2 regions of the Robertmurraya sp. GLU-23 genome follow, and region 2 is predicted to be linked to the other one. Evidence: a T-box and tRNA genes for the amino acid it is inferred to sense, from the RefSeq annotation. Region 2 holds a T-box; the other holds one or more tRNA genes.
The links. The T-box of region 2 lies ahead of alaS (alanine--tRNA ligase). A T-box ahead of a tRNA ligase gene usually reads a tRNA of that ligase, here a tRNA-Ala.
Positions count from the first base shown of each region.

Region 1: it encodes a tRNA-Ala, which carries the amino acid that the T-box ahead of alaS (alanine--tRNA ligase) is inferred to sense. The anticodon was not compared.

Region 1 is NZ_JBRKCV010000029.1:39-8,213, forward strand. It holds partial or broken rRNA gene ACVBAX_RS24645 (23S ribosomal RNA) at 1-91, shown strand, start outside; rRNA gene rrf (5S ribosomal RNA) at 288-403, shown strand; tRNA gene ACVBAX_RS24655 (tRNA-Glu) at 411-485, shown strand; tRNA gene ACVBAX_RS24660 (tRNA-Val) at 546-618, shown strand; tRNA gene ACVBAX_RS24665 (tRNA-Thr) at 695-770, shown strand; tRNA gene ACVBAX_RS24670 (tRNA-Lys) at 780-855, shown strand; tRNA gene ACVBAX_RS24675 (tRNA-Leu) at 891-975, shown strand; tRNA gene ACVBAX_RS24680 (tRNA-Gly) at 1,009-1,083, shown strand; tRNA gene ACVBAX_RS24685 (tRNA-Leu) at 1,096-1,184, shown strand; tRNA gene ACVBAX_RS24690 (tRNA-Arg) at 1,302-1,378, shown strand; tRNA gene ACVBAX_RS24695 (tRNA-Ala) at 1,398-1,470, shown strand; tRNA gene ACVBAX_RS24700 (tRNA-Met) at 1,558-1,634, shown strand; tRNA gene ACVBAX_RS24705 (tRNA-Ser) at 1,652-1,744, shown strand; tRNA gene ACVBAX_RS24710 (tRNA-Asp) at 1,791-1,866, shown strand; tRNA gene ACVBAX_RS24715 (tRNA-Phe) at 2,260-2,332, shown strand; tRNA gene ACVBAX_RS24720 (tRNA-Trp) at 2,345-2,415, shown strand; tRNA gene ACVBAX_RS24725 (tRNA-His) at 2,428-2,503, shown strand; tRNA gene ACVBAX_RS24730 (tRNA-Gln) at 2,523-2,594, shown strand; tRNA gene ACVBAX_RS24735 (tRNA-Gly) at 2,722-2,795, shown strand; gene ACVBAX_RS24740 (hypothetical protein) at 2,920-3,048, opposite strand; gene ACVBAX_RS24745 (winged helix-turn-helix domain-containing protein) at 3,317-4,021, shown strand; gene ACVBAX_RS24750 (sensor histidine kinase) at 4,011-5,417, shown strand; gene ACVBAX_RS24755 (S1C family serine protease) at 5,578-6,852, shown strand; gene ACVBAX_RS24760 (hypothetical protein) at 6,944-7,441, shown strand; gene ACVBAX_RS24765 (PspA/IM30 family protein) at 7,444-8,115, shown strand.
Region 2 is NZ_JBRKCV010000001.1:206,179-228,213, reverse strand. It holds gene ACVBAX_RS01095 (DUF1510 family protein) at 1-254, opposite strand, end outside; gene ACVBAX_RS01090 (peptidoglycan D,D-transpeptidase FtsI family protein) at 359-2,137, opposite strand; gene greA (transcription elongation factor GreA) at 2,192-2,668, opposite strand; gene udk (uridine kinase) at 2,838-3,473, opposite strand; gene ACVBAX_RS01075 (peptidase U32 family protein) at 3,480-4,751, opposite strand; gene ACVBAX_RS01070 (peptidase U32 family protein) at 4,781-5,710, opposite strand; gene ACVBAX_RS01065 (O-methyltransferase) at 5,718-6,356, opposite strand; gene mltG (endolytic transglycosylase MltG) at 6,522-7,601, opposite strand; gene ACVBAX_RS01055 (DUF1292 domain-containing protein) at 7,816-8,103, opposite strand; gene ruvX (Holliday junction resolvase RuvX) at 8,120-8,536, opposite strand; gene ACVBAX_RS01045 (IreB family regulatory phosphoprotein) at 8,540-8,809, opposite strand; gene alaS (alanine--tRNA ligase) at 8,946-11,579, opposite strand; T-box leader at 11,629-11,840, opposite strand; gene ACVBAX_RS01035 (AI-2E family transporter) at 11,900-12,979, opposite strand; gene ACVBAX_RS01030 (YrzQ family protein) at 13,067-13,198, opposite strand; gene ACVBAX_RS01025 (hypothetical protein) at 13,220-13,411, opposite strand; gene ACVBAX_RS01020 (PRC-barrel domain-containing protein) at 13,453-13,932, opposite strand; gene recD2 (SF1B family DNA helicase RecD2) at 14,121-16,532, opposite strand; gene ACVBAX_RS01010 (tetratricopeptide repeat protein) at 16,573-17,223, opposite strand; gene mnmA (tRNA 2-thiouridine(34) synthase MnmA) at 17,334-18,449, opposite strand; gene ACVBAX_RS01000 (cysteine desulfurase family protein) at 18,473-19,615, opposite strand; gene cymR (cysteine metabolism transcriptional regulator CymR) at 19,667-20,086, opposite strand; gene ACVBAX_RS00990 (YczE/YyaS/YitT family protein) at 20,083-20,775, opposite strand; gene ACVBAX_RS00985 (replication-associated recombination protein A) at 20,927-22,035, shown strand, end outside.

The sequences.
Region 1 (8,175 bases), on a different contig from region 2:
TCCCTGAAAGATGATCAGGTTGATAGGTCAGAGGTGGAAGCGCGGCGACGTGTGGAGCTGACTGATACTAATCGATCGAGGACTTAATCTAAGATGCGTAGGCGGCTTGGTTAGGCCCGACAGGCATAAGACGAATCACGCAAGAAGGCCTGCCTTCTGGAGAGATTTGGCTTATGACCCCGAGGGACTAGCCGCCGGAGCTCGTTTATGCAAAGTGATACCCGTGTATTTCTTCTTCTTCATTCATTATCTAGTTTTGAAGGAATGATTTTTCTTCAATCATATAATCTAGTGGCGATAGCGAAAAGGTCACACCCGTTCCCATACCGAACACGGAAGTTAAGCTTTTCAGCGCCGATGGTAGTTGAGGGTTTCCCTCTGTGAGAGTAGGACGTCGCTAGGTTTATCATGGCCCCTTGGTCAAGCGGTTAAGACACCGCCCTTTCACGGCGGTAACACGGGTTCGAATCCCGTAGGGGTCACCAAGTTTTTTACAAAGTAAAAATAACCAATTTTTTCACGAAGTGAAAAAAACATTCCATATCGGAGGATTAGCTCAGCTGGGAGAGCACCTGCCTTACAAGCAGGGGGTCGGCGGTTCGATCCCGTCATCCTCCATCAGGACTTTTTTCACGTAAGTGAAAAAAAGTCTTTCTTAATAAATTCACGTTAGATAAAATAAGAATTTTAATAAGCCGGCGTAGCTCAATTGGTAGAGCAACTGACTTGTAATCAGTAGGTTGGGGGTTCAAGTCCTCTCACCGGCACCACTTTATACCGAGCCATTAGCTCAGTCGGTAGAGCATCTGACTTTTAATCAGAGGGTCGAAGGTTCGAGTCCTTCATGGCTCACCAAAGTTTTTTGCTTTAGCAAAATAACTTTCCATTATGCGGGTGTGGCGGAATTGGCAGACGCACTAGACTTAGGATCTAGCGCCGCAAGGCGTGGGGGTTCGACTCCCTTCACCCGCACCAATGCTTCTTTTGTAACTTAATAACTTTCCATTTGCGGAAGTAGTTCAGTGGTAGAATACAACCTTGCCAAGGTTGGGGTCGCGGGTTCGAATCCCGTCTTCCGCTCCAGAACTTACTTTTGCCGGGGTGGCGGAACTGGCAGACGCACAGGACTTAAAATCCTGCGGTAGGTGACTACCGTACCGGTTCGATTCCGGTCCTCGGCACCAAAGCTTTTTGCAAAGCAAAATAGGTTTCATTTCTTACGAAGTAAAATATCCAAAGCTTTTTGCGCTAGCAAAATAGCTATCCTTAACACACTAATATAAGTGTCATTACAAAAATATGCGCCCGTAGCTCAATTGGATAGAGCGTCTGACTACGGATCAGAAGGTTATGGGTTCGACTCCTTTCGGGCGCGCCATTTCTATTAATATTTGTTTGGGGCCTTAGCTCAGCTGGGAGAGCGCCTGCCTTGCACGCAGGAGGTCAGCGGTTCGATCCCGCTAGGCTCCACTTAGATTTTTTCACGTAACGTAGTGTAATGAAAATAATCTTCATTAATTCAGGAACATGTGAATTAAAAATTCAATGAATTACTTTGGCGGTGTAGCTCAGCTGGCTAGAGCGTACGGTTCATACCCGTGAGGTCGGGGGTTCGATCCCCTCCGCCGCTACCATAATAGTTTATTTCTTTGGAGGTATACCCAAGTCTGGCTGAAGGGATCGGTCTTGAAAACCGACAGGCGGGTCAAACCGCGCGGGGGTTCGAATCCCTCTACCTCCTCCATCTTAAAATAATATTATTTTCAATTAAACATTTGAAAAAAAACTTTGGTCCCGTGGTGTAGCGGTTAACATGCCTGCCTGTCACGCAGGAGATCGCCGGTTCGATCCCGGTCGGGACCGCCATCTATACATAATTGAATGTATTATGGCTCAGTAGCTCAGTCGGTAGAGCACGATGAGTAAGCTTCCAAGAAAAGCATCCAGCGTACCGATTGAAAATCGGGACGAAGGACGAAATAAGATTGTATCTAGAGTAATTATATTAATTATGGCTCAGTAGCTCAGTCGGTAGAGCACGATGAGTAAGCTTTCAAGAAAAGCATCCAGCGTACCGATTGAAAATCGGGACGAAGGACGAAATAAGATTGTATCTAGAGTAATTATATTAATTATGGCTCAGTAGCTCAGTCGGTAGAGCACGATGAGTAAGCTTCCAAGAAAAGCATCCAGCGTACCGATTGAAAATCGGGACGAAGGACGAAATAAGATTGTATCTAGAGTAATTATATTAATTATGGCTCAGTAGCTCAGTCGGTAGAGCAAAGGACTGAAAATCCTTGTGTCGGCGGTTCGATTCCGTCCTGAGCCATCTTTTTTTTGAAGGGGTATAGTTTAAAGGTAGAACGAAGGTCTCCAAAACCTTTGGTGTGGGTTCAATTCCTACTACCCCTGTCAAATCACATGGCGGTTGTGGCGAAGTGGTTAACGCATCGGATTGTGGTTCCGACATTCGTGGGTTCGATTCCCATCAGTCGCCCCATTATATGCAATTTCTTCATTGGGCTATAGCCAAGCGGTAAGGCAACGGACTTTGACTCCGTCATGCGTTGGTTCGAATCCAGCTAGCCCAGTACGAAAAGCGGAGCCGACTGTTTTGGTCCGACAAGCGCTGGAGGGGAACCTGTGGAAGTCATAAGACTTCAAAGGGGCCCGAAGTGAACTCGAGGACCAAGGAGGCGCATCTGGACAATATAATATGCGGGTGTAGTTTAATGGTAAAACCTCAGCCTTCCAAGCTGATGTCGTGAGTTCGATTCTCATCACCCGCTCCATAAATACATATAACCTTGTTTCCAACACTAGAGTTGTTTCAATAAATGAAGCAGCCCTAGTGTTTTTTGATTTTTTAAGATGTTGTTATCATAAAGAAAGGACAGGTGCATAGCACCTATCCTTTTACCAATCTTGTGTATTTTCAAGTAAATGATCGATTTCAATTGTTGTGATGAATGAAAATCCTTCATCTTCAGTAAGGTCGCGAGTGGATTCTAACAATTCATCGATATCAGCTTTTATTAATCGCATAGTTATATACTCCTCTCGTTTATGTACGTTATTTACCATACCCTATTTCCTGGTCTACTAAACTTTTCGATGCGAAGTTCTTCTTTATGGGGGTGAAAATAAAAAAATTATTAATTTCTTACCCTTTTTCCCTTATCATGTTATGAATAAAATATGACCAAACTATTACTTAGCTATTAATAAAATAGGAAGAATCTCATTTTTAGTTGAAAAACAGTTATAAATACATTTAAATTAAGTTCGAGAGATGTAGGGGGAGATGAAATAAATGAACGTATTAGTGATAGAAGATAATGAGAGTGTATGCTCCATGATTGATATGTTTTTTTCTAAAGAAGGAATTAAAGGAACATATATCCACGATGGTTTAGAAGGCCTTAACACGTTTAAATCAAGTGAATGGGACTTGGTTATTATTGACTGGATGCTTCCGAGTATGGATGGTGTTATGATATGCCGGAAAATTAGAGAAGAAGGATATACGGTTCCTATCATTATGTTAACAGCAAAGGATACAGAGTCAGACCAAGTGCTAGGACTTGAAATGGGAGCGGATGATTATGTAACAAAACCATTCAGTCCACTAGCTTTAATGGCAAGGATTAAGGCGATTAGTCGACGTATGCAAAATAATGATCAAGTTAAAGTCGATAAAGGGTTGCTACAAACTAAACATTTTAAAATCAGTAAGGATACAAGAGAAGTATTTTTAGATGATCAGCCAGTGTTAAATTTAACACCGAAGGAATTTGAACTTCTTTACTACTTCGCGCAGCATCCAAAGCAGGTCTTTACAAGGGAACAGCTTCTTGAACGAGTATGGGGCTATCAATTTTATGGTGATGAGCGAACAGTAGATGTTCATATTAAACGATTAAGAAAGAAGATAGGAACCGATTCCCAGCCATTCTTCCATACTGTTTGGGGTGTAGGCTATAAGTTCGATGAAGTGGTGCAAGTAAATGAAAATTAAGTATTTGTACCAGCAACTTATAAGTCACATAAGTGTGCTAGTGGTTGCTTTTTTAATATTAAGTTTAGTGTTCTCTCATTACGTAGAGGGGCTGGTGTATAAAAATAAGGTAGATGAACTTGAATCATACGGTGAAAATATTTTGCGTGACATTACAGAGGGGAATCTTTCCTCCGACCGAATTGTAAATGAGTATATGGCCGTATTAGGTGGACGGAATATTAGCTTTTCTATCTTTGATGAGAAAGGATCAGTTATATTTCCTGCCGATAAGCATGGGGGAGATTTAAGGTTAGTGGATGAAGTACTTGAACAAATTTCGAGCGGAGAGACTCTAATTGTTAAAAATAGGACGAAACGCTCGGATCAAGAAGTAACACTTGTTGCTATTCCTTATATAGTAAATGGACAATTAGCAGGAGGAATCTTACTTACTGCCCCAATTAGCGGTTCAAGAGAAATGATCAGTCAAATTAATCAATATTTATTTTATACAGTTCTCATCGCTTTAGTGGTTGCTGTTTTACTAAGCTTGATTTTGTCAAGAATACATGTTCATCGAATTAAACGAATTCAAGCGGCAACATCATCCGTTGCTGCTGGGAATTACACAGTAAAGCTACCTTCTTCAACTTTTGACGAAATAGGGGAACTTGCCGAGGACTTTAATTCAATGGTGATGCGATTAAATGCCTCGAAGGAAGAAATTGAAAGCTTGGAAAACCGCCGTCGTAATTTCATGTCAGATGTATCGCATGAACTTCGAACCCCGCTTACAACAATTAGCGGAGTAATTGAAGGATTAAAAAATAATATGATTGCAGAAGAGGAAAAAGAGAAAGGAATTCAACTGGTTAGCAAAGAGACAAAACGCCTAATTCGCCTTGTAAATGAAAATCTAGATTATGATAAAATTCGCTCAAATCAGATTAAGCTTACTAAAGAAGAGATTCCGTTGGATGAGTTATTTGAAATTATTCAAGAGCAATTATCACTTCAAGCAGAGGAAAAAGGGAATTCTATTCACATAAAGGTAGAGGAAGGTACTTCTATTTATGCGGATTATGACCGTCTTGTGCAAATTCTCATTAATATAACCAAAAATAGCATTCAGTTTACTTCAAATGGAAGTATCTATTTGCGAGGGAAGAATGGAATAAGGGAAACCATCATTGAAATTGAAGATACAGGACTTGGAATTGATCCAATGGAAATTGAAAAAATATGGCATCGTTTTTATAAAGCTGAGATCTCACGTACATCAAACCCTTTTGGTGAGTTTGGGTTAGGCTTGTCGATTGTCAAACAGCTCGTACAGCTTCATAGTGGAAAGATCGAAGTAACGAGTGATAAAGGAAAAGGAACCATATTTACGATTCGTTTTCCCTCAGAATGATTCTAGCAAAAAATAAGCCGCATTAGCGGTTTATTTTTTTTGCTGAATAAACATAATCTTTCCCTATTATTTCTAACTCTATTAAAGGTTTGTTAATTATTTGTTCATAAATGGGGTCTATGATGTAAATATGAAGTAAGACATAAAGGAGGAGCTTAGGATGAGTGATTTTAATCAATTTCCATCACAATTAGAAACTTCGCAAGAATATCATACTGAACCTGTTAAGAAGAAAAAGAAAGGAAAGAAGGTGCAAAGCTTTCTATCAATGGTGACTGCTGGGGTCGTGGGTTCGATGCTTACCATCGTGGCTATTCCTAATATAGACACAATTCAAAACCTTTCAGAGAAGATTAGTGGAGTTACTGGAGAGCAAAATACCGCTGTGTCTAGCTCAAATGAAAATAATGAGGCAGCAGCTGTAGTGACAACTGCTACAACTACAACTAAAAATTCTGATGATATTGCAGTTGCAGATATGGTTGAGGCATCCTCTAAAGCTATTGTTGGGATTGTTAATTTACAGGAACAAACTAGTCGCTATTCTACTGACACATCAGCTGTTGAGTCAGGATCAGGGTCAGGTGTCATTTTTAAAGTAACAGGTAATGAGGCTTATATTGTAACAAATAATCATGTGATCGAAGGGGCAAGTGAAATTGAGGTTTCACTTTATAACGGAGAGAAAGCCAGTGCACAACTAATTGGTGCAGATGCTCTAACGGATTTAGCTGTATTAAAAATTGATTCCAAAGACGTTGAAGGGACACTTGAATTCGGAGATTCTTCAACATTACGTGCTGGAGAGGACGTACTTGCTATAGGAAATCCACTAGGTCTTGAATTTTCACGTACGGTAACTCAAGGGATTGTAAGTGCAACGGATCGGACAATTACTGTGACGACTTCTGCCGGAGAATGGGAGTTGAATGTAATCCAGACTGATGCAGCTATTAATCCCGGAAATAGTGGTGGAGCTTTACTCAATGCAAGTGGTCAGGTAATTGGAATTAACTCACTTAAGATCTCAGAGGATGGAGTTGAGGGATTAGGATTCGCGATTCCAAGTAATGATGTAGTACCAATCGTAAACCAACTTATTGAATCTGGCCAAATTACACGTCCTTATATGGGAGTGAGCTTAGCGGGTCTAGAGGAACTTCCCCAAATGTATCTGCAGGAAGTACCAGAAACAGTAACAGAAGGTGCAATGGTGATGCAAATCGATTCAAGCTCAGCTGCTGCGAAAGCAGGTTTAGTAGTAGGTGATGTAATTGTTAGTATCGATGACGTGAAGGTAACCAATTCAAATGATTTACGTAAGTACTTATACAATGATCTATCTGTGGGTGATGAAATAACGTTAAAGGTATATAGCAAGGGACAAGAAAAAACGGTCACGATGACTTTAACAGATCAGCAAGCGACAAGTTAATCAAATCTTCGGAGGGATTAGAAATGGACGTTAAATACAAGATTTTAAATAAACAGGGCATCCAGTTTTACTTGAAGGGAGGTGAATTCATTTGAACAAGGCGGTAAAGTGGACGATAATCGTAGCACCGATCGTCGTTCTAGCGATTGCCATTGTTAGCATGTTTAGTATACCAACCATGACCGTTCAAGCTCAGGGGTTTCATGGAATGAAAGGTGGAGGCGTTCATGGTTTTCATGAAAGAGGTATGATGGTGAACCACTCCTTCTTCTTATTACCATTCTTATTAGGTGTATTGGCAAAGGCTGGCCTAGTAATAGCTGGTTGGATGCTTTGGGTTAGAGGAAAGAGCAATGGAATGAAACTTACTGGTGGAATCTTACTTGCACTAGGAATACTTGCTCTATTACCTAGTATTCTAGCTATTCCACTTCTTATTTTATTAGGTTACTTACTTTATAAGGGTGCAGTAAAGAAAGACACAAATGTTCAAGAATTAATGACGGGAGAAGATTTAGTTGTACCGTCCTATATAAATAGAGATTTCCTTGATGAGTGGGAAAATAAAGTACGTAGGGAGGAAAAGTAAAAATGGGGATTTTCAAACGAATAAAAGATATAGCAACAGCAGATTTTAATGACGCTTTGGATAAATTAGAGGATCCGATTAGTATGCTTAAACAATATTTAAGAGAGCTTGAGGGCGAGATAGGAAAGGCACAAAAGGCTCTGGCTCAGCAGTTGTATATTGAAAAGAAGTTTGAAGCAGTCATTGAATCAACGATTGACAGAGTTCAAAAAAGAGCTAGGCAAGCTGAGTTAGCAGTCGAAAGAGGAGAAGATCAGATTGCTAGACTAGCAATAGAGGACAAGCTTCAACAAGAGAAAAAACTAAGGGTGTATGAAGGACAGTACCACACAATTAAAAATCAAACGAATTTATTGTACGATGAACTCGATAAACTTAAAGAAAAGTATGACGAACTACAGGATCGTAAACTGCTGCTCGTTTCTAGAATGACAGCGGCAAAGGTATCAAACGATATCTCACAAGTTCTTTCTTCGATTAATCCGGACCGTGCAGTAAAGGGGTTCATAAGAGTTGAGGAAGAGATACTTAAACTTGAAGCAAAGTCACAAGCAAATCAATATTTCACAAAAGCGAATTCGGGAAGAATTGAGAGTGTTCTTGGAACATACTCACATGAAGATGTAGAAAAGGAATTAGAGAAATTAAAATCTTCAAGACTAGAAACTGTATAATATGGGAGAAGGAGACGAGTGAATCGTCTCTTTTGCTTTTTCATATCTCTTTCATTGCTT
Region 2 (22,035 bases):
TTCGTTTCAGAGTCAGAGCCTTCTGTCTCTTCCTTTGAAGACTCTTCTCCTTCATTCGCTTCATTTGAGGCTTCTACATTTTGTTCCTGCTCTGTTTCTGTCGCAGCTTTATCATCGTTTCCCAAAAAAATAACCCCTGAAACAACAATAATTAAAACCAATACTATTCCAATGAGACCATTTAAAATCAGATTTGTTTTACGACGCTTCGACCTTTGATTAAACCTTGATTGTTGAAAATCATCTTGCATCATACGAACCTCCTAGACCTCTTTTGAACATCCTTTTAAGAGCGAACTCGCTATACATTCTACCATTTAACCAGGAAATCGAAAAGGACAATCACGTTACAAATACATTAACGTTTCGACAGAGGCTCATTTTGATCAAAGTTATATAAGTTTTTTACCATATCGGCAAATAATCCGTTTACTCCTCCTTCATCTCCATACACCCCTAAATTTACTGTTACTAAAGCGTATTTAGGATTATCATATGGGAAATAACCAGCAAACCATTTATTATGCAATTGTTTCTCATCTTTAAAAATTCCCGTTTCGGCTGTTCCTGATTTCCCAGCAACAGCATATGGCAATTCTTGAAACCATCTCCCCGTTCCATTTTCATTTACAACCACTTCACGCAATAATTTTTGAAGCTTCATTGCGGTATAAGGAGAAATGGATTCTCCAGGTAGAGCTTGCTTTTCGAAAGGAAGTAGTGAGTTCCCGTTTTTGTACTCCACTTCTGAAACGACTCTGACACTCTCCCTTACTCCACCTTTCGCAATGGTCCCCATCATATTGGCAACGGCAAGTGGTGTTGCACGTACTTCATGCTGGCCGATTCCTGTCAAAGCAACAAAGTTCTTATCATTTTTAGCATCCTCTGATAAAAACACACGACCTTTTTGTTCTTCTTGAAGTTGCCTAAAATTAGAGAAATGATAGATATCACCATTCCAGCCAACAGAACCTACGAGAGATAATTTATTCGCGTATTCCTCGAGTATATTAGGGTCAATTTCTTTTAATTCCTTTGCAATCGTACCAAAAGTATTGTTACAACTTCTTGCAAAGCTATCCGTAAAGTTTAACATACCATGATCATACACTAAGTCCGGTTGACCATTTATTTTTTTACTACAATCGTACATTCGAGTGGGAAGGTCAAGTTCATAATCAATGGCGGCTCCAGCCACTACGGTTTTAAAAACAGACCCCACAATTTGCTCAGAAATCATCATATTCTTAAGACCATTTGAACCATCCTCAAACGGCTTTTCCTTGTTAATGAAGGGTCTAGATACCATAGCAAGGACAGAGTTCGTCTCTAAGTCTAGAAGGACAAGTCCCCCTTTACTGATTTGATATTGATCAACTAGATTTTCAGCCATTTCCTGAATATCTTTATCTATCGTTGTTTTAATATTGACTGGATAGAAAGGATTGGCTGGCTCCACATATTTCACATCAATTCCAAACAATGGTCCACCCTTTGCATCAACATGATAAATAAGCTTGGAATTTCCATCAGGAAGCAAAAATTCATCGAAGCTTTTTTCTAATCCAGTTAACCCAATCACGGTCTGTTCTAATAAGTCTTTATCAGGATATCGTTTTTGTAATTCAGCTGTATTTTGTCCCGTAATACCGATAAGTTGCTCAGCTGGGTATTCAGTTAAGGCGTACTTTCTTTCTACAGCAAACACACCTGGTATTTTCAGAGCATTAATTTGCTCCATTTGTTCTTCTGTTAGTTTCAATGGGTTTGGATCACCATAAGCGAAAGGATCTTCCGCTTGTTTCACTCTGTATTCAATTGATTCCACAGGAACATTTATTATGTCTGCAATCTGTTCACTATCCCACTCCATATTCTTTAAGAAAGGAAAAAGGATGAGAACCGGAATCTTACGGTGAACAAGTGACTCTCCATCGCGATCAAGAAACCCACCTCTCCCATTATCAATCACCATTTGCTGTGAGCGTTGAACGACACTTGCCTCAAGAAGATTAATGTTATGTGTTGTAAAGTTTTCTGTTGAAACGAGCTGCACTTGAACAAGCCTTCCTATTAAGAGACTAATTGCTGTTATACAAATAATTAACCATACCACTGCCCGTTTTCTCCACATAATAAAAAACACCTCGTCAAAAGTGTTGACGAGGTTTTCTTATTTCAAACCAATTTACTTAATATTTGTAATACGAACATTCATTTCTCCACCAGGCGTTTGAACCGTTACTTCGTCTCCAACCTTCTTACCCATCAAGCTTTTGGCAATTGGAGAATCGTTTGAGATTTTGCCTTCAAATGGATCTGCTTCTGCACTTCCAACGATTGAATACGTTTCCTCGTCGCCTCCAGGGAGCTCAATAAACGTAACAGAGCGGCCTAAAGCAACCGCATCGGTAGCCAGCTCATCCTCTTTAATAATCTTTGCATTTCTTATCATATTTTCAAGCGTTGTAATACGACCTTCAACAAATGCTTGTTCTTCTTTTGCTGAGTCATACTCCGAGTTCTCAGATAAGTCTCCGAAGCTACGAGCAATTTTAATACGCTCTACAACTTCTTTACGTTTTACTGATTTTAAATGTTCTAATTCTTGCTCTAATTTTTCTTTACCAGCTAAAGTCATCGGGAAAACCTTTTCTGTTGCCAAAACCCTTCACTCCTTCTAGTTTCACAACCCCCAAATAGATTGTGTATTCATCTTATGTAGTTATTTCTTACGGTAAATGCATAGGAGCGCGTCCTTATGAAAAGGGCGCGCATGAAACGTCCACCTGGACTTATTTTGGGAAACATTTGCATTACTGCTTTTTATTGTTTCATAAAAATGATTTTTGTTCAAGAATTGTTTGAATTTTTGTGACCATCAAATCAATTGCGACAAAATTATGCCCACCTTCAGGAATAATAATATCAGCATAACGTTTCGTTGGTTCAATAAATTGATTATGCATTGGCCTTACTACATTTACATACTGGTCAATGACTGAATCCATTGAGCGCTCGCGTTCTTTAATGTCTCTTACCAATCGTCTAATAATACGAAGGTCTGCATCTGTATCTACGTATAACTTAATATCCATTAAGTTACGAAGTCTTTCGTCTTCTAATATGAGAATCCCTTCAAGAATAATTACATCCTTAGGCTCAACATGAATGACATCACTCGAACGGGTATGAACACTATAGTCATACACAGGCTTATCAATCGCTTCATAGCGGAGAAGTCTTTCAATATGCTCAATTAGCAAATCATTGTCAAATGCTAGCGGGTGGTCATAATTCGTCTTTAGACGCTCCTCAAAAGGTAAATGCGATTGGTCTTTATAATAAAAATCTTGCTCAAGCATTAATATTGAATGCCCTTTAAACGACTCGTATATAGATTTTGTTACGCTCGTTTTCCCGGAGCCGGAGCCACCGGCTACACCAATAACAACGGGTTTGCGCTTCATGCTAGTTTAAATCTCCTTCCGCATCATGTTGTTTGGGTAAACCGGCTTGTCTAATTTGAACTTTACGATTTGCATTGGATGTCTTGCTGCATCCAGCTCATTGCCATCCTCATCCCAAATTTTTTCAACAACAGTTGTAAAGTTCTCAATTTCAGGTCCAAAAAACTCTACTTCTTGACCAGGCTTAAAGTAGTTTCGCTGCTGAAGTGTTACCATTTGATTTTCCGCATCATAGTCTAACACCAATCCAGCAAAGTCAAAAGTTGTCTTTTTGCTATGATTTCCAAACATCTGCTCTTTATACCCAGGAACGCCTTCAAAGAAAGCAGGAGCTGTATCGCGGTTTGCACATTTATCAAGTTCTACTAACCATTCTTTTTGAATAACAAAGTTCTCAGGGTCCGCACAATAAGCATCAATCACTTTACGGTACACACTAACAACGGTTGCCACATAGTGAATAGACTTCATACGACCTTCGATTTTCAAACTATCAATACCGAGCTCTATCATTTGAGGAATAGACTCAATTAACTTAAGATCCTTAGGGCTCATCGCAAACGGTGCATCCCCTTCGCTAAATTGAGCTACTTCTTCTTGTTGATCAAGCTCATACAGGTCATAATCCCATCGGCAAGACTGACAGCATCCACCACGGTTTGAGTCACGAGCTGTCATATGATTACTTAATGTACAGCGTCCAGAGTATGCGATACACATTGCACCATGGATGAATGTTTCAATTTCGATATCGACTTTTTCTTTCATTTCTCTAATTTCTTCCGCACTCGTTTCACGTGCTAGTACCACACGTTCTAATCCTTCTTCCTTCCAGAATTGGACCGCTTTCCAATTGGATAAAGACTGCTGAGTACTTAAATGCACTTCAATTTCAGGCGCTAATCGGCGGCATGTTTCTATAATAAGAGGATCAGCAACAATAATACCTGCAATCCCAGCTCCTTTTAATCCAAGAACATATTCTTCTAATCCATCAATATTTTCATTATGAGCAAAAATATTTGTTGTTACATAAATCTTCGCACCATATTTCTTAGCAAACTCTACTCCCTCTTTCATTTCATCAAAAGTAAAGTTCCCTGCGTTTGAGCGAAGTCCGTATTCTTGTCCACCGATAAATACTGCATCTGCCCCGTATTGGACAGCAATTTTTAATTTCTCTAGATTTCCAGCAGGTGCAAGTAATTCTGGTTTTTTTACAATTACTCGCTTTCCATTCACAATCTGTGAAATTTTATCGTTTAATACGATAGACATCTTTTTTCCCTCCTTAACACATGGTTTTATTAATAAACGGTCTCCTTGAAGAAAAATCCAGTATCTAATGGACGATTCTTTGGCTGAATCTTTTCAACTTCCTGTAATAAATCGTCCTTTACTTCTTCGTACTTCTCAGGATCTTCGACAGACAGATCAATTGCTTTTCGATATAGTTCTGTTACTTTTAGAATGTATTCCGATGTTTGTAAAACACCATCAATTTTCAGAGAATCCACTTCTGCTTCAATTAGCTCTGTTAGCTCATCAATCATACACATATCATTAGGACTCATAATATGTGTTCCGTTCGCATCCTCAAAAATCGGATATTTGTTTTCTCTTTCCTTGTCGTGAAGGAACATGTTCGCATTTTGAACGCGATTTTCAACCTCTAGTGCTTTACCTTGATACTCATAATAGTTCCCTAGTAGTGAACGTTTGGATTGGAACATGGCTGTCATCCCGTGAATCTGTACCTCAATCTCCACGTCAGCATGTTCTTTCATTTCGACAATCGCATCCATATTGATTTCTCTAGCTAGGACCGCACGCTTAGCCCCTTTTCTACCCCAATAGTTACATGTATACCAGTTCGTTGCAGTTGTTTCTGTATTCCAATGAAGCGGCATGTCAGGTGCAGCCTCTTTCGCTACCATTAAAACTGCTGGATCACCGAAGATAATTGCATCCACGCTTGCTTCTTTTACAAACCTTACATAGTCATATAAAGCGTCTATGCTTTCATTGTGGAAGATCGCATTCATTGCTACATACACTTTTTTTTGAAAAGAATGGGCAATTTCTACCGCTTTCTTTACATCTTCTCTTGAAAATTCTCCAGCTAAACGAAGACCAAAGCGTTCCTCTCCGATCACCAAAGCGTCCGCTCCAACTTTACATAATGCTTCTATATCTCCAATTGTTTTTGGTGTGACTAATAGTTCTGGTTTTTTCATTTTCTCTTCACCTCTTTTTACTAATTGCTACTCCATCGCCAACGGGAATAATGACCGAATCGTATTCTGCATGTTCCATTAGCCATTGATTAAAATCTTTTATTTTTGTAACCATGCTTCTTAGTCTTTTACTCTCAATTGTATCCTCACAGACTAGTCCTTTAAACAAGACGTTATCAGTTATGATTATTCCTTTGTCACCTAAATACTTTGAATATATCTCAAAGAACTTCTTGTATTGCCCTTTGGCTGCATCAATAAAAATGGCATCAAAAGAACCATATTGTTCAATAAGTGACTCTACTTCTAGCGCATCACCCTTAATGATCGAAATTTGGTGTTCTTTATTTGCACGTTTAATAAATTCCTCCGCAACCGTATAACGCTCACTGTCCCGCTCAATAGTGACGATGTTCGTTTCAGGAAGAACAGTGGCCATTCGAAGGGCAGAATATCCAATAGCTGTACCAACCTCTAGAATCTTTTTGGGTTGAGCAATTCTAAGTATTTGAAGAATCGTTTCGATTCCTGACAACTCCATAATGGGAACATGATGAGCTTTCGCATATTGCTCCATTTCTTCGAGTAGTTCTGATCTATTCAGAATGAGCTCTTCTATATAAGAATGCAGCTTCTCCGTTTCCAAGCTGCGTCACCTCTTTTGTTTAGACATGAAAAAATAGCGTTCACAGCAATTCACAGGGATTCAGCACAGCTAAATATGAACTTCTGTGGTTGACGCTATTTAAAAACACTTGAACTATTCTATCATAATAAAAGGAGAAATGCGAACATTTCTCCTTGAAGCAGATCAATTGATATGCTCGGCTTTTTTTGCATTATGCTCTTCAAGTGTTTTCGAGAATAATACATCACCAGAGGCCGTTGCTAAAAAGTATAGGAAGTCAGTCTCAGCAGGATGTAAAACAGCTTCAATTGATACAGTACCTGCATTGGCTATTGGGCCTGGTGTTAAGCCTTGATATTTGTAAGTATTGTATGGATCATCAATTTCCAAATCCTTATACAATACCTTGTCCTTATGTTCTCCATGAGCATATAAAACGGTAGGATCTGTCTGTAAAGGCATCCCCGTATCTATGCGATTATAAAAGACACTGGCAATTTGATCACGCTCAAGTTTCTCAGTTGCTTCCTCTTCTACTAATGAGGCAAATGTTAATAGTTGGTGAGCAGTATATTGCCTTACAGCCATATCCCCTTCATACTGACTAATTACCTTTTCCGTTTGATCTAACATGGCCATAATAATTTCTTCGATTTTTGTGTCTTCTTTATAGAAAGGATATGTTGCAGGGAACAAATAGCCTTCTAATGGAAATTTGACATTTTCTGCAAGAATTTCCTCTGTTAATACATCAGGGTATTTATTCATAAGTGCTTGTATGAATTCTCGGTCATTTAATTTTGTAAATACATCTTCTTCTGTATGATTTGTTTTTTCTGCTATGATTTTTGCAATTTCTTTTAGCTGTTTTCCTTCAGGGATGGTAATTTGAAACACCACTTCTTGGTCCACTTTACCTGTTTTTAAGCTTTCAATGATACTTGGCAAAGTCATTGATGGTGATAGTTCATAGTTACCAGCCATAAACCCTGACTCGTTCTTAAACTTGACAAAGTATTTGAATACACGTGCATCTTTAATAATTCCATGTTCCTCTAATATGTTTGCAATACCAGTAACTGATGAACCGATTGGAATTTCTACTGTCATTTCCTTTTTATTCTCTGGATCTACAGGTTTTAGTGCTGATTTAATATAAAAATATCCGCCGCCAGCCGTAATTGCTACCAGCAGGAACAATACGATTGAAATAGTAAAGACAATTTTCCTTACGACTTTTGCTTCGCCTTCCCTCTCAATCATCTTTTCTCGGATTATTGCTTTTTTATTAGGTTTGTTACCTGTATTCTCTTTCTTTTTCTTCTCTTCCGTTGACAAAGTTCCCCCTCCAATTCACAGGGCTCATACATACTATTCCCTTATAACTATTCTCGAATCATTATACTATATTTTTCGACAATAGAAGTAGAAATTTGCAAAAAAAGGCGGATAGCCTATGCCATCCGCCTTTAACTTTCTATTCTTCATCTTGCTCTTCTAAAAATGTATTTAACATTTCTTCGATTAGGTCCCATTCTTCATCTGTCTCGATAGGCATTAACTCACCATCATTATTATCTTCGGTTGGAACGAAAGCAGACGCATGAATTTCAATTTCTTCATCGTCGTTTTCATCTGCACCAATAGGATAATACAGAACATAAGACTTACCAAACTCATCAGAATCAAAGGTAAAAAGCACCTCACAAAGTTGCTCGTTACCATCCTCATCAATTACTGTAATATTGTTTTCTCCATGTTGCATTGAAAATCACCTCAAGTTATTTTTGACTATCTAAAAAGCCTTGTAAGATCATACCTGCTGCCATTTTGTCGATTACTTTTTTACGTTTTTTCCTACTAACATCCGCTTCTAGTAACACACGTTCCGCAGCAACCGTAGTTAGACGCTCGTCCCATAGGAATACAGGCAAGGAAAATCTCTTTTCTAGCTCACTTGCGTAAAATTGACTCGCTTCGCCTCTAGGTCCAATGGTTCCGTTCATGTTTTTAGGCAGCCCTACTACTATTTTTCCTACTTCATACTTTTCTATTATTTGACCAATCTGATCAAAACCAAACATTCTTTCATCTTCATTAATTTTTATCGTTTCTAATCCTTGCGCTGTCCAGCCAAATTCATCACTAAGCGCAACGCCGACCGTTTTACTACCGACGTCAAGACCGAGAATTCGCATACGTTAAGAGCCCTCTCGTTGTGTTTTTAAATAGCTTTTGACAAGCTCCTCAATAATTTCATCTCGTTCAAGCTTTCGAATAATGTTACGAGCATCACGATGACGAGGAATATAAGCAGGATCTCCAGAAAGCAGGTAACCTACAATTTGATTAATCGGATGATATCCTTTTTCTTGAAGAGCTTCATGTACTTGAAAAAGGACTTCCTTCACGTCATGTTCAATTGGCTCTTCTGGAAAACTAAACCTCATTGTTTTATCAAATGTACTCATTCTATTGCACCTCGCTTTATCTAGTAATCGCTGGCTAAAAAGTGTCTCAGGTAGATGTATCTATCATCAAATCTATCCAATGGAAGAAATATTTAGTAGTCTAATCTACTTCATTTTACACTACTTTTCTTGAATATCAAACGGATTTGACCCATTCCTCTACAAAACTTAGTGCGGAATCCAGCTTTCCAGCATCTTTTCCTCCTGCTTGGGCCATATCTGGACGTCCACCACCGCTGCCTCCGCAAATAGTAGCAACTTCTTTAATAATTTTCCCGGCATGATAGCCTTTTTCAATTAAGTCTTTTGTTACACCGGCAATTAAGTTTACCTTTTCATCGTTTACACTTCCAAGTACGATTACGGCAGAGCCAAGCTTTTGCTTCAAATCATCCACCATGTTACGTAGTCCGTTCATATCAGCACCTTGAATTCGAACAGCCAGAACTTGAACACCATTCACTTCTTTTACATTATTAACCAAATTCCCTGCTTCAATATTCCCCAGCTTAGCTGCTAAAGACTCATTTTCTTTTTGAAGCTGTTTTTGTTCACTTAACATTGCATCAATTCTAGATGGTACATCTTTTAGATTCGTTTTTAACTTTCCTGCCGCATCTTTTAAAATCTGGATTTGACTATGCATTTGCTTAAATGCACCTTCCCCCGTCACTGCTTCTATACGACGAGTTCCTGCTCCAATTCCACTTTCAGATACAATTTTAAAGAGACCAATGACCGAAGTATTTGAAACATGGCAACCACCACATAGTTCTAAACTATAATCTCCTACTTGAACCACACGTACGATATCACCATATTTTTCACCAAATAGTGCCATAGCTCCCATCTCTTTTGCCTCAGCAATTGCCTTATAGTCTGTTTGAACAGATAGAGATTGCCAAATTTTTTCGTTTACAATCTTTTCTATTTCTTCTAATTCTTCTGGTTTTACTTGTCCAAAATGAGAAAAGTCAAAACGAAGTCTATCTTGTTCTACTAGAGAACCGGCTTGGTTTACATGTGTTCCAAGAACATCTTTTAATGCTTGATGTAATAAATGGGTTGCCGTATGGTTCTTAATAATTTTCCCTCTATTGTTCTCATCAACAATCGCAACTACCTGGTCATTTACCTGCAATTCACCAGATTCAATCCGTACACGATGAAGGTTTTGTCCGTTTGGTGCCTTTTGCACGTCTTTTACCGCTGCTTTTACACCATTGCTCAAAAGTATACCAAGGTCGGCAATTTGCCCACCACTCTCAGCGTAGAATGGAGTAACATCTAGTATTAATTGGATTTCTTCTCCTTCACTGGCCTTGTCGATTTTCACACCATTTTGTACGATCGCAAGAACCTTTGATTCAACCTGTAACTGATCGTAACCAACAAACTTACTTTCTACTTTAATCTCACCAAGTTCTCCACCTTGAACCTGCATAGAGTCTACATCTTGTCTTGCTTTACGTGCACGCTCACGCTGAAGCTCCATTTCACTCTCAAAACCTGCATGGTCAACCTTCATTCCCTCTTCTTCACCATACTCCTCTGTTAATTCTACAGGGAAGCCGTATGTGTCATAAAGACGGAAAACGTCTGCGCCCTGAATCGTATCGCTTCCAGCTTCTTTCTCTTTTTTGATAACAGCTGCGAGAATTTGAAGCCCCTCATTCAGAGTCTCATGGAATCTTTCTTCTTCATTCTTTATCACCTTTTGGATAAAGTCGGTTTTATTCTTTACTTCTGGGTAAAAATCAACCATGATTTCCCCAACAACAGGAACTAGTTCAAACATGAATGGACGGTTGATGTTAATTTGCTTAGCATAACGCACCGCTCTACGAAGCAATCTTCTTAACACATACCCTCGTCCCTCATTGGAAGGTAGTGCGCCGTCACCAATAGCAAAAGCAACGGTACGAATATGGTCAGCAATGACTTTAAATGCCACATCTGACTCTTTTCCATTCCCATACCTTGCCCCAGAAATCTCTTCTGTTGCACGAATAATTGGCATAAATAAATCAGTATCAAAATTAGTAGGAACATTTTGAACAACTGAAGCCATTCTTTCAAGTCCCATTCCTGTATCAATATTTTTCTTTGGAAGTGGAGTATATGTACCATCCGGATTATGATTAAATTCCGAGAAAACTAAGTTCCAAACCTCTAAATATCTGTCATTCTCTCCTCCAGGATACAACTCCGGATCACTATCATCATTGCTATATTCAGGTCCACGATCATAGAAAATTTCCGTATTTGGTCCACTTGGTCCTTCGCCGATATCCCAGAAGTTCCCCTCTAAGCGAATAATTCTCTCTTCCGGCACCCCAATTTCTTTTCTCCAAATGTCAAACGCTTCGTCATCTTCTGGATGAATCGTAACGGAAAGCTTCTCCTTGTCAAACCCAACCCATTTTTCATCTGTCAAAAATTCCCAAGCCCAATGAATCGCTTCTACTTTGAAGTATTCTCCAATAGAGAAGTTCCCAAGCATCTCAAAAAACGTATGATGTCTTGCTGTTTTTCCAACGTTTTCAATATCGTTCGTCCGAATAGATTTCTGAGCATTTGTGATTCTTGGATTATCAGGTATGACTCGTCCATCAAAATATTTTTTTAGCGTCGCTACCCCACTGTTAATCCATAGCAAAGATGGATCATCATGAGGAACAAGTGGAGCACTTGGTTCCACTGCATGTCCTTTTTCTTTAAAAAAGTCTAAATACATTTTACGAATTTCTGAGCCTGTAAGCTTCTTCATTTATTTTCCCTCCAACATTTTTTTCAACAAAAAAAGCCCTTCATCCCAAAACAGGGACGAGGAGCTTGCTCGCGGTACCACCCTGATTATGAATGCAAAATTAAGCACTCATCTCTCAAAGACCTTTAACGCAGGTTAACGGCAGGAATTAGCTGCACTCCGGAATAGCTTTCTGTCATCCTTCGTCTAGAATTTCTTTCAGCCAAGGAAATTCCTCTCTATAGACGGTCTATCACATACTTGTTCCTTCAACATGTTTTCGTGTATTTGAACTTTATAGTACGAATTATACTTATATGCTTTTATATTTGTCAACGTTGTCACATCAATTGGTTATCGGATACATCCTTTGAAAAGTGCTGCTTTGCATGAAGAAGGCTCACCTTAAGAATAGCCATAATCGGTACAGCTACGATCAATCCTAATATTCCACCAATTTCTCCACCTGCCAAAAGAGCGAACATAATCACTAATGGATGCATATGCAAGCTCTTTCCAACAATAAAGGGAGAAAGAATATTCCCCTCTAAAAATTGAAGTAGAGCGATGATAATCACTACGAAGACAATCATTTTCACACTAATTGTAGCAGCAATGATAACAGCTGGCACAGCACCGATAACAGGGCCAAAATAGGGGATAATATTTGTAACTCCTACAATTAATCCGAGTAATAGCGGATACCTTAAGTCGATGAACCAAAAGGACAAAGCTGAAATCGTACCAATCATCACGCAAACTAAAAGCTGCCCCCTAATATAACTGCCTAGTGATTTGTCTACATCTCTTAAAAACAGAGTTCCCCCACTCCGCCATTTTTTCGGTGTAATGTACCAAACAGCCTTCTTTATTTTTTCATAATCTTTTAACATGTAAAAAGCGATAAAAGGGATGATAGCAAAGAGCAGGGCTGAATTAATAATTCCCATCCCTAAATTCAAAGCCTTTGTTAGTGCGTTATCAAGCATTTTTTCCAAGGCTACAATGCTAGTATCTACCCTTTCTTGAAAGGCTTCAGGCCATGTAGAGGTTTTATCCTGAATCTCATGGATCCACGCTCTGTATTGATCGGCAAAGCTTGGTGCGTTTTCAGTCAAATCTCGAAGCTGGTGTATAACTGCAGGAACACCATTATAAAGCGCCACACTTACACTTCCAAAAAATAGAGTATATATGATTAAAACGGCTAACCATCTTGGTAAATAATTTTCATGAAGTGTTTCCACGACGGGATGTAGTAAATATGAGATAAATGCTGCAATGATAAATGGGAGTACGACGATCATTGTAATTTTAAAAATGGGCAACCAGATTGGCTGTAGTTTCAGAAAAACAAATAAAACAATAAGTAACAAAAGCAAAAAACCAAGGCGGTAATACCATTTTAAACGAATGTCCATTGTATCCACTCCTTGTCTATAGTTTAAAGTGGAACAGTAAGAAATATACAAAAAGAAAAGCCCCTTTTTTAGGGACCTTTCCTTGTATTAGAACATTCTCGAAATTCTACGCTGCATTTTTTTCATTCCACGCCCTGATACCATTTTGTTTTTGCGAGCGTAATTATATGCAACAACACCTGCTCCGATTGCAATTGCAGAAGTTACCATTCGATTCATTCATCTCACCTCTTAATAGATTTATGAGCTATATCGGCGTTCATCTTCTCCAAAAAGATCGTCTAATGAGCTTAATGTACCGTCTTCCTCAACTTGGTGAGTATTAATGATTCCTTTTGCTAAAGTTAGTTCAATGAAGCAGTTCCAGCAATAGTATTGGTTAATTCCAATTTTCCCGATATCTTTGCTTTGACAGTTAGGGCATTTTAACATCGTAGACACCTCACGTATAGGTATATCTTAAGGCATGTGCTCTAAGATTTTTTTACGTTCACGATGATGGCGTCTTTTCCATACTGGAGGGGTTCATCTGTTTTGATGACACGCTTTCCTTCTTGAATGTCTGAAAAAAAGCCATCCGAACATTGATACCCTACGATTGTGCCCAATTCTTCCTTAAAATATACATCCTCAATCAACCCGAGCTGCTCACCGTCACTAGATAACAGCATGTTCCCGGATAGACCTCGACAAAATGCAATGGAAGAATCACTGCCCCTTTTAATTGGTCTTAGCAAAGTTCGGTCTTCAATCATTACTCCATCCGAGCCAAAGGAAGTGACGTCTTGAATATCAAGCAGTACGGTCCTTTTAACAAGCATTCCTTGCTTTACTAGCAAAGATTGAACCGAGTCACTAGTCGCAGAAATGATGAGGTCATTGACTTCACCAACCTTTGATCCGCTTTCTTTCTCGTACACACTAACTCCCTTTAGCAATGTAAATGTCCGCAAGATACCACCTCTTTCGAACATTACTATTGTTCACGACGAAGCAAAAAATCATAACGAGAAACGATTTCCAAATGTAATGTTGCTAACCTAAAACCGAATGATAATCTTATTCGGACAGTAAACCTTATAAAACCCTTGACCCTGTCCAAATGAGGCGTTGATCCAAAGAGCCACTCCTAAGACTGAATTTAACTTCCCATGAAACTAAATGGAGTAACTCCTTCCATGCCAATCATTGGATCCACGGATAACAAGTGCTCTTCCATATTTTGTGATACAACTTTTTCATTGCTGTCTTTTTCATCACTCACTTTTTCATCACCAATTGCTTTTTGCAATTTCATCCGTAGGGTGGTCAGTCTTTCGTTTTCATCCGCCCGCGAAATACCCACCTTTAATGCCTCTTCTTCTCCACAAAGGATTAGAAACTGTTTACTTCTCGTAATAGCGGTATACAAGAGATTTCTTCGCAGCATTCGATAATAACTTCTTACTACAGGGAGGATTACAATAGGAAATTCACTCCCTTGAGATTTGTGAACAGAGCAGCAATAGGAATGCGTTATTTGCTGAAGGTCTTGTCTGGTATATGTTGCTTCCGCACCCTCAAAGGATACAACGATCATATCCTCTTTTTCCGTATTTTCTTTGGCATAAAAGATGGATACAATTTCCCCTATATCGCCATTAAACACATTATTCTCCGGCTGATTCACAAGCTGTAACACTTTATCCCCGACACGATAAGTCACATCACCGTACTTTATTTCTTTCCTTGTCCCATCAGGGTTGGGATTAAAAATGGTCTGCATTAACGTGTTCAAGCGATCAATTCCAGCGGGTCCTTTATACATCGGTGCAAGGACCTGAATATCTTTTGCTGTATAACCTTTATTCTTCGCATTTCGGACGACCTTCTCAACTACATCAGCAATTTGGTTGGCGTTACATCTAAAAAAGGAGCGGTCCTTTTGTTGCATACTTATATTGGCAGGTAAACGTCCCGATTTAATTTCATGAGCAAGCTCAATAATAGAAGAACCTTCCGCTTGGCGGTAAATATCTGTGAGCCTAACGATGGGAAGAACTCCGCACCCTAGGAGATCCTTCAGCACTTGCCCTGGACCTACAGAGGGTAATTGATCCTCGTCCCCAACCAATATAACTTGTATGGATTCAGGCAGAGCTTTAAACAGCTGATTAGCAAGCCAAATATCAAGCATAGATGTTTCATCTACAATTAAAATTTTTCCCTCTAACGGATTGTCCTCATCCCTACTAAACCCCTCTACTCCATTCCATCCTAAAAGCCTGTGAATGGTAACCGCAGGAAGCCCCGTAGATTCCGTCATTCGTTTTGCTGCACGTCCAGTTGGTGCAGCTAATATAAACGGAAAAGGCTCGTCACCTTTATAATCATTTGGATCTAAAGAGCAGCCATGCAATTCAGCATATAGCTCAACAATCCCTTTAATAACCGTTGTTTTCCCTGTACCTGGTCCACCTGTTAAGATTAGCATCGGTGACATCAAAGCCGTCTGTATCGCATCCTTTTGAGTCGGCGCATACTGAACTCCTAATCGCTCCTCTAGATTTCCAAGGGCGAGTAAAAATTCTGAATCAGGAAACTGATTTTCATACTGTGTTTGAGAGATGATTTTTTTAATGCTTGTAACAAGTCCTTTTTCAGAGAAAAATAAGGAAGGCAGATACACTCTCATTTCTTCAACGATGATTTTCCCTTCTTCTTCAAGCTTAACTACTTCTGCTCCAATAGGTGAAAAATCAATTTCATCACGTTTGTTTTCTTCTAATAACGCCTTTACCTTATCGAGTAATAACGCTGTTTCCATGTATACATGACCATTTTGCATACACTCAACCTCAAGCGTATATAAGCAGGCCGCCTTGATACGGTCTGGATGATGACCGGAAATTCCAAGTTGAAACCCAAGGTCATCAGCTCTAGTAAACCCTATCCCTTGAATATCTTCAACAAGCTTATACGGATTTGACTGAACCACTTCTACCGTCTGGTCCTTATACGCCTGATAAATCCGCATAGAAATTTGCGGACCAAATCCATATTGATTTAAAGCAACCATCGCTTGCTCTAATCCTTGATGCTCAATTAAGGTATCATAAATTTCCTTTGCCTTTTCCGGAGGAAGCTTAGGAATTTCATCAAGTAATGAAGGTTGTTGCATAATTTTAGAGATGGCATTTTCCCCTAAAATTTCAACGATTTTTTCAGCGGTTTTCTTTCCGACTCCTTTAAAGAGCTCACTTGATAAATAGCTCACAACCCCTTGTTTCGTTTGGGGTATATCTTTTCGAAAATGCGTTGCATGAAATTGTTGACCAAATTTCGGATGGTCCTTTAACTCTCCATAAAATATGTACGTTTCCTGTTCATGAACTTTTGGAAAATAACCGGTAATAACAGCTTCTTTGTCTTCATAATTCTCATTCGTTTCTTCCACGCGAATTCTTAAAACGGTGTACAAATTTTGTTCATTATGAAAGATTGTGACAAGATGCTTTCCTTTTATAAATCTTCCTTGATCCTTAAACAAATCGAGCGTTTCTTGTCCCTCCAAAGAACTCCCCTCCTTACAAAAAATCCGCTACGAATGGTGATTACTCTTTTTCGATTAATTTCTTCCCGTAACCTGCTAGCAGATGATCAGGTTGTAATTCCAATGCTTTATCAAACATATCAAGTGCTTTTTTTCCATCTTCCTTAAATCCATATGCAACACCAAGATTATAATAAGCATCAGCATGTGCCGGATCTAATTCTACACATGCGATAAATTGCTTGATTGCCTCGTCAAGTAATTCTTGATTAGCTAGACATAATCCAAATTGAAAACGAGCTTCTGCATCATCTCCATTTAGCTCCACACTTCTTTGCAAATAAGGTAAGGCAAGCTTGGGCTGATCTAGCTGAATAAGGGTAAATCCAAGCATAAAATAATTATCACTAGAATGAAGTCCCTTTCTCATTGCCAGTTCAAACATATTTTTTGCTTCATCTAATTGCTCATTTTCGAAATATAGGTTACCAGCATTATAATATGCTGTTGCCGCATTCTCATCGATTTCTATCGCCTTCTGAAAAAATTTGAGTGCCTTCTCATTTTCTCCAACTGCCGATAATACGTTTCCGAAATTTATATACGATACCGCATCATTCGGATTATCCTCAATTGCCTTCATAAACAATCCAGCAGCTTCTTCCCACTTTCCCTCCTTCATCAATTGAATCCCTTTTTCATTTTTATCCATAAGTACACGCTCCATTATTTATTTTCTTTTATTATTATAACTTCTTTTCATCTAGTTTTGTCCTTTTTATACATACGAAAACCTCGACCATATGAATCGAGGTTTCCTCCTTACCCTACATAAGTTAATTGCTTTTCGTCACGGAATACTTTGTCAATGGTTCCTCCGCCAAGGCATTCATCACCTTGATAAAAGACAACCGATTGACCAGGTGTTATAGCCCGGATTGGCTCAGCAAATATCACCTTTACGGTCCCATCTTCTAATTTATGAACAGTTACTTTGTTATCAGGTTGACGGTAGCGGAACTTAGCCGTACACTCGAAAGTCTGCATCACTTCCTTGCCAGTAACCCAGCTAACATCAACAGCAATGATTGAATCAGAGTACAATTTATCATTATGAAATGCTTGTCCTACAAACAATACATTGCGCTCAAGGTCTTTACCGATGACAAACCAAGGGTCGCCAGCACCACCGATTCCTAAGCCATGTCTCTGACCGATTGTATAGTACATTAATCCATCATGCTTACCAACAATCTCTCCCTCAAGTGTTTCCATATTCCCGGGTTGAGCTGGCAAGTAATTGCTTAGAAATTCTTTGAAATTACGCTCCCCAATAAAGCAGATTCCCGTACTGTCCTTTTTGGTCGCAGTTGCTAAGTTAGCATCCTGAGCAATCTCTCTTACCTTCGCTTTTTCAATATCGCCTATTGGAAACATCACTTTTTCAAGTTGGTTTTGCGAAAGTTGGTTTAAAAAATACGTTTGATCCTTGTTTTCATCTAATCCACGAAGCATTTTGTATTCCCCATCGCGGTATTCAACTCTTGCGTAATGCCCAGTTGCTAAATAGTCCGCACCTAGCTTCATAGCATGCTCTAAAAATGCTTTAAACTTAATTTCCTTGTTACACATCACATCGGGATTTGGTGTTCTACCTGCTTTATATTCTTCTAGGAAGTAAGTAAATACTTTGTCCCAATATTGTTTTTCAAAATTCACTGCATAATAAGGTATACCGATTTGATTGCAAACTCGAATAACATCCTCATAATCTTCGGTAGCCGTACAAACACCGAACTCATCGGTATCATCCCAGTTTTTCATAAAAATTCCAATCACATCATACCCTTGTTCTTTTAAGAGCAAGGCAGCTACAGATGAATCTACTCCCCCAGACATACCTACGACAACACGTATGTCCTTGTTGTCTTTTTTCACTTTCTTCACCTCATTCGCAGGTCCTATCTTGTCAGCCTACTTACTATTTTCGCTGTAACTTCAGCTGAATGTTCGACCTGCTCTTTTGTATTATAAAGGCCAAAGCTAAATCGGATGGAGTTTCTCACTCGCTCTGATTCTTGACCAAACATTGCCACTAAAACATGAGAAGGATCAATCGAACCTGCAGTACACGCAGAACCACTCGATACAGCCACACCTTCCATATCCAGATTCACAAGCATTGATTCGACATCTGTGCCTGGAAAGCTTAAGTTTAGTACATGTGGGAGGGAATTTTCAAGCAATCCGTTTACTGAGAATGTAATATCCTTTGATTGAAGAGATTCAAGCAGCAACTTTTTAAACATGAGATATTGCTCAACCTTTTCAGCTCTCTCAATCGAAGCTATTTCAACTGCTTTAGCAAAACCAGCGATTGACGCTACGTTCTCTGTTCCTGCACGTCTTTTTCGTTCCTGTTCTCCCCCAAAGGAAAGAGGCGTTAATGCCGTATTTTGCTTCACATATAGGAATCCAATCCCTTTAGGTCCATTAATTTTATGCGCTGAGACGGATAACAAGTCTACGCCAAGTTCAGCTACGTCCAAATCAGTTAAACCATAGGCTTGAACGGCATCTGTATGAAATTTCGCTTGGTGATCTTCTAATAACATGGCAATTTCTTTAACCGGTTGTACCGCTCCCACTTCGTTATTTCCGTACATAATGGTTACGAGAATCGTTTCATCTCGAAGTTCTTTCTTAAAGTCTTCGATTGAAATTAGCCCATGTTCATCAACTGGTAAGTAGGTTACTTCAAAACCTTCTTTTTCAAGATTTTTACAAGCGTGTAAAACGGCATGATGTTCGATCATGGTAGTAATAATATGGTTACCATTCTTTTGATAAGATTTCGCCACTCCTAAAATGGCAAGATTATCACTCTCGGTACCTCCACTTGTAAAAATGATCTCTTCTTGTTTTGCTCCAATGCTCTTCGCAATTTTTGAACGAGACTCGTCTACTATAGCTCTTGCGGACCTTCCAAATGAATGAATACTAGACGGATTCCCAAATTGCTCTTTCATCACCAATGCCATCGTATCAATGACATCCGTATGAACTGGAGCCGTTGCTGCATGATCCAAATATATATGATTCAACATGTTCACCTACTTATAAATATCCACCTGAAACTATCTTTACCTTTTCTCCTATATGTAAAACATATAGGAATCTGACTCTCCGTCATCTGTGTGATTTGCTAAATCTTCTAGTGTTGTATTATCTAAAACACCTTTCACAGCATCACGAATTCTCATCCATAATGCACGCTTTGCAGGCTCTTCATCCTCAATCCCTTCGACGGGACTAATCGGACCTTCTAACACACGGATAATATCCCCTGCGCTAATTTCTGTTGGTCCCTTTGCTAACACATAACCACCATAGGCCCCACGAATGCTCTTAACAAATCCAGCGTTTCTAAGAGGAGCAATTAATTGCTCTAAATAATGCTCAGATAAATCATTTGCTTGAGCAATTGTTTTAAGCGATGTTGGTCCTTCGCCATGTTTTTTGGCGAGTTCGATCATGATTGTTAATCCATAGCGACCTTTTGTAGATATTTTCATAAACTAGCACCTCGATTACTAATATCTTCTTTTGTATGATCAGTCATTCTTTTAGCAGATTGTAATTTACTAAGGAAATGATCGGTCAGCCTTTGGCATTGTGGCAACGCAATGCCAACAATAGGACCAATTACAAAGCTGTACACGACGGTACCAACAAATACTGGCCCACCGAGTTGCCACCCAACAATCAGTGCAATAATTTCAATACAAGCCCGGACATATGTAACCTTCCACCCTGTTCTTTCCGTTAAAGCAATCATTAGACTGTCTCTTGGTCCAGCACCAAAGGAACCCGAAATATATAATCCCATTCCGTACCCATTTAATAGTAGACCAGCGGTAAACATCAACGATTTCCCAACCCAGTCATCGGGTGTTTGAATAATCGGAAGAAGAAAATACATATCAATAAAAATGCCAACTAATACCATATTTAAAAACGCACCGATTTTCGGAAATTCCTTAGAAATAATGGTCGCTAAACTTAAGATCGCTATCCCAACGAAAATTGACCATGTACCAATCGTTAGCCCATATTGGTAATGAAGCCCCACATGGAGAACATCCCAAGGAGTAGCGCCAACATCCGCCTTTATTAATAATACAATTCCAAGGGACATAATTAATAAACCTACAAAATAAATAAAAAATCTTGGAGCCACTTGTCCTGTCTTTTTAAAACCCATTACCCAATCAATTCCTTAAACAAAATGGTTTCTTGTAAATCTTAACAAAATCCTGACTTATTTGATAGACATTTGACATTATAGCATAATAGTATGCAAATAACACGAACGTATGTTACCTTTAGGTAAAACGATAAACGGAGCGATGAATATGAACGAAAAGCCACTCGCCTTCCGAATGCGACCAAGAACGATTGATGAGATTGTTGGTCAGCAGCATCTAGTCGGTGAAGGAAAGATTATTCAGCGTATGGTTAAAGCAAAACAGCTTTCGTCCATGATTCTTTATGGACCACCTGGTGTTGGAAAAACATCCATTGCTAGTGCGATTGCAGGTAGTACAAAATATGCCTTCCGTACCTTAAATGCGGTGACAAATAACAAAAAAGACCTCGAGGTAGTTGCTGCAGAAGCAAAAATGTCCGGTAAAGTGATTCTTTTACTGGATGAGGTCCACCGTCTAGATAAAGCAAAGCAAGATTTTCTTCTTCCACATTTAGAAAATGGAGCCATTGTCCTAATTGGAGCAACGACAAGCAATCCGTTTCATGCCATTAATCCAGCGATTCGAAGTCGTTGTCAAATCTTTGAGCTAAAGCCATTAACAACTGATGAAATAATAATAGCGATTAACCATGCCTTACATGATAAAGACCGGGGATTGGGAAATTATAACGTTCACATATCAAACCAAGCAAAAGAACATTTTGCAAATGCTTCAAATGGCGATGTAAGGAGTTCTCTCAATGCACTTGAACTAGCCATTATTTCTACGGAACCTGATGAGTTTGGAGTCATTACCATTACTCTTGATATAGCTGAGGAATGCTTACAAATGAAGAGCTTTTCACATGACCGTGATGGGGATGCACATTACGATGTTCTTTCTGCTTTCCAAAAATCAATACGAGGCAGTGATGTAAATGCAGCACTTCATTATTTAGGGAGACTCATTGTCGCAGGTGATTTAGTTAGCATAAGTAGAAGATTAATCGTTATTGCCTATGAAGACATAGGCCTTGCCAATCCTCAGGCAGGTGCGAGAACACTGGCCGCCATCGAAACAGCCGAACGTCTAGGATTTCCTGAAGCGCGGATTCCGCTAGCTAACGCTGTTATTGAGCTATGCCTTTCTCCTAAGTCTAATTCTGCCTATAAAGCATTAGACCTCGCAATTGCTGATATTGAAGCTGGTCTAAGCGGTGAAGTGCCACTACATTTGAAGGATGCCCATTATAAAGGAGCCGCCTCCCTTGGAAG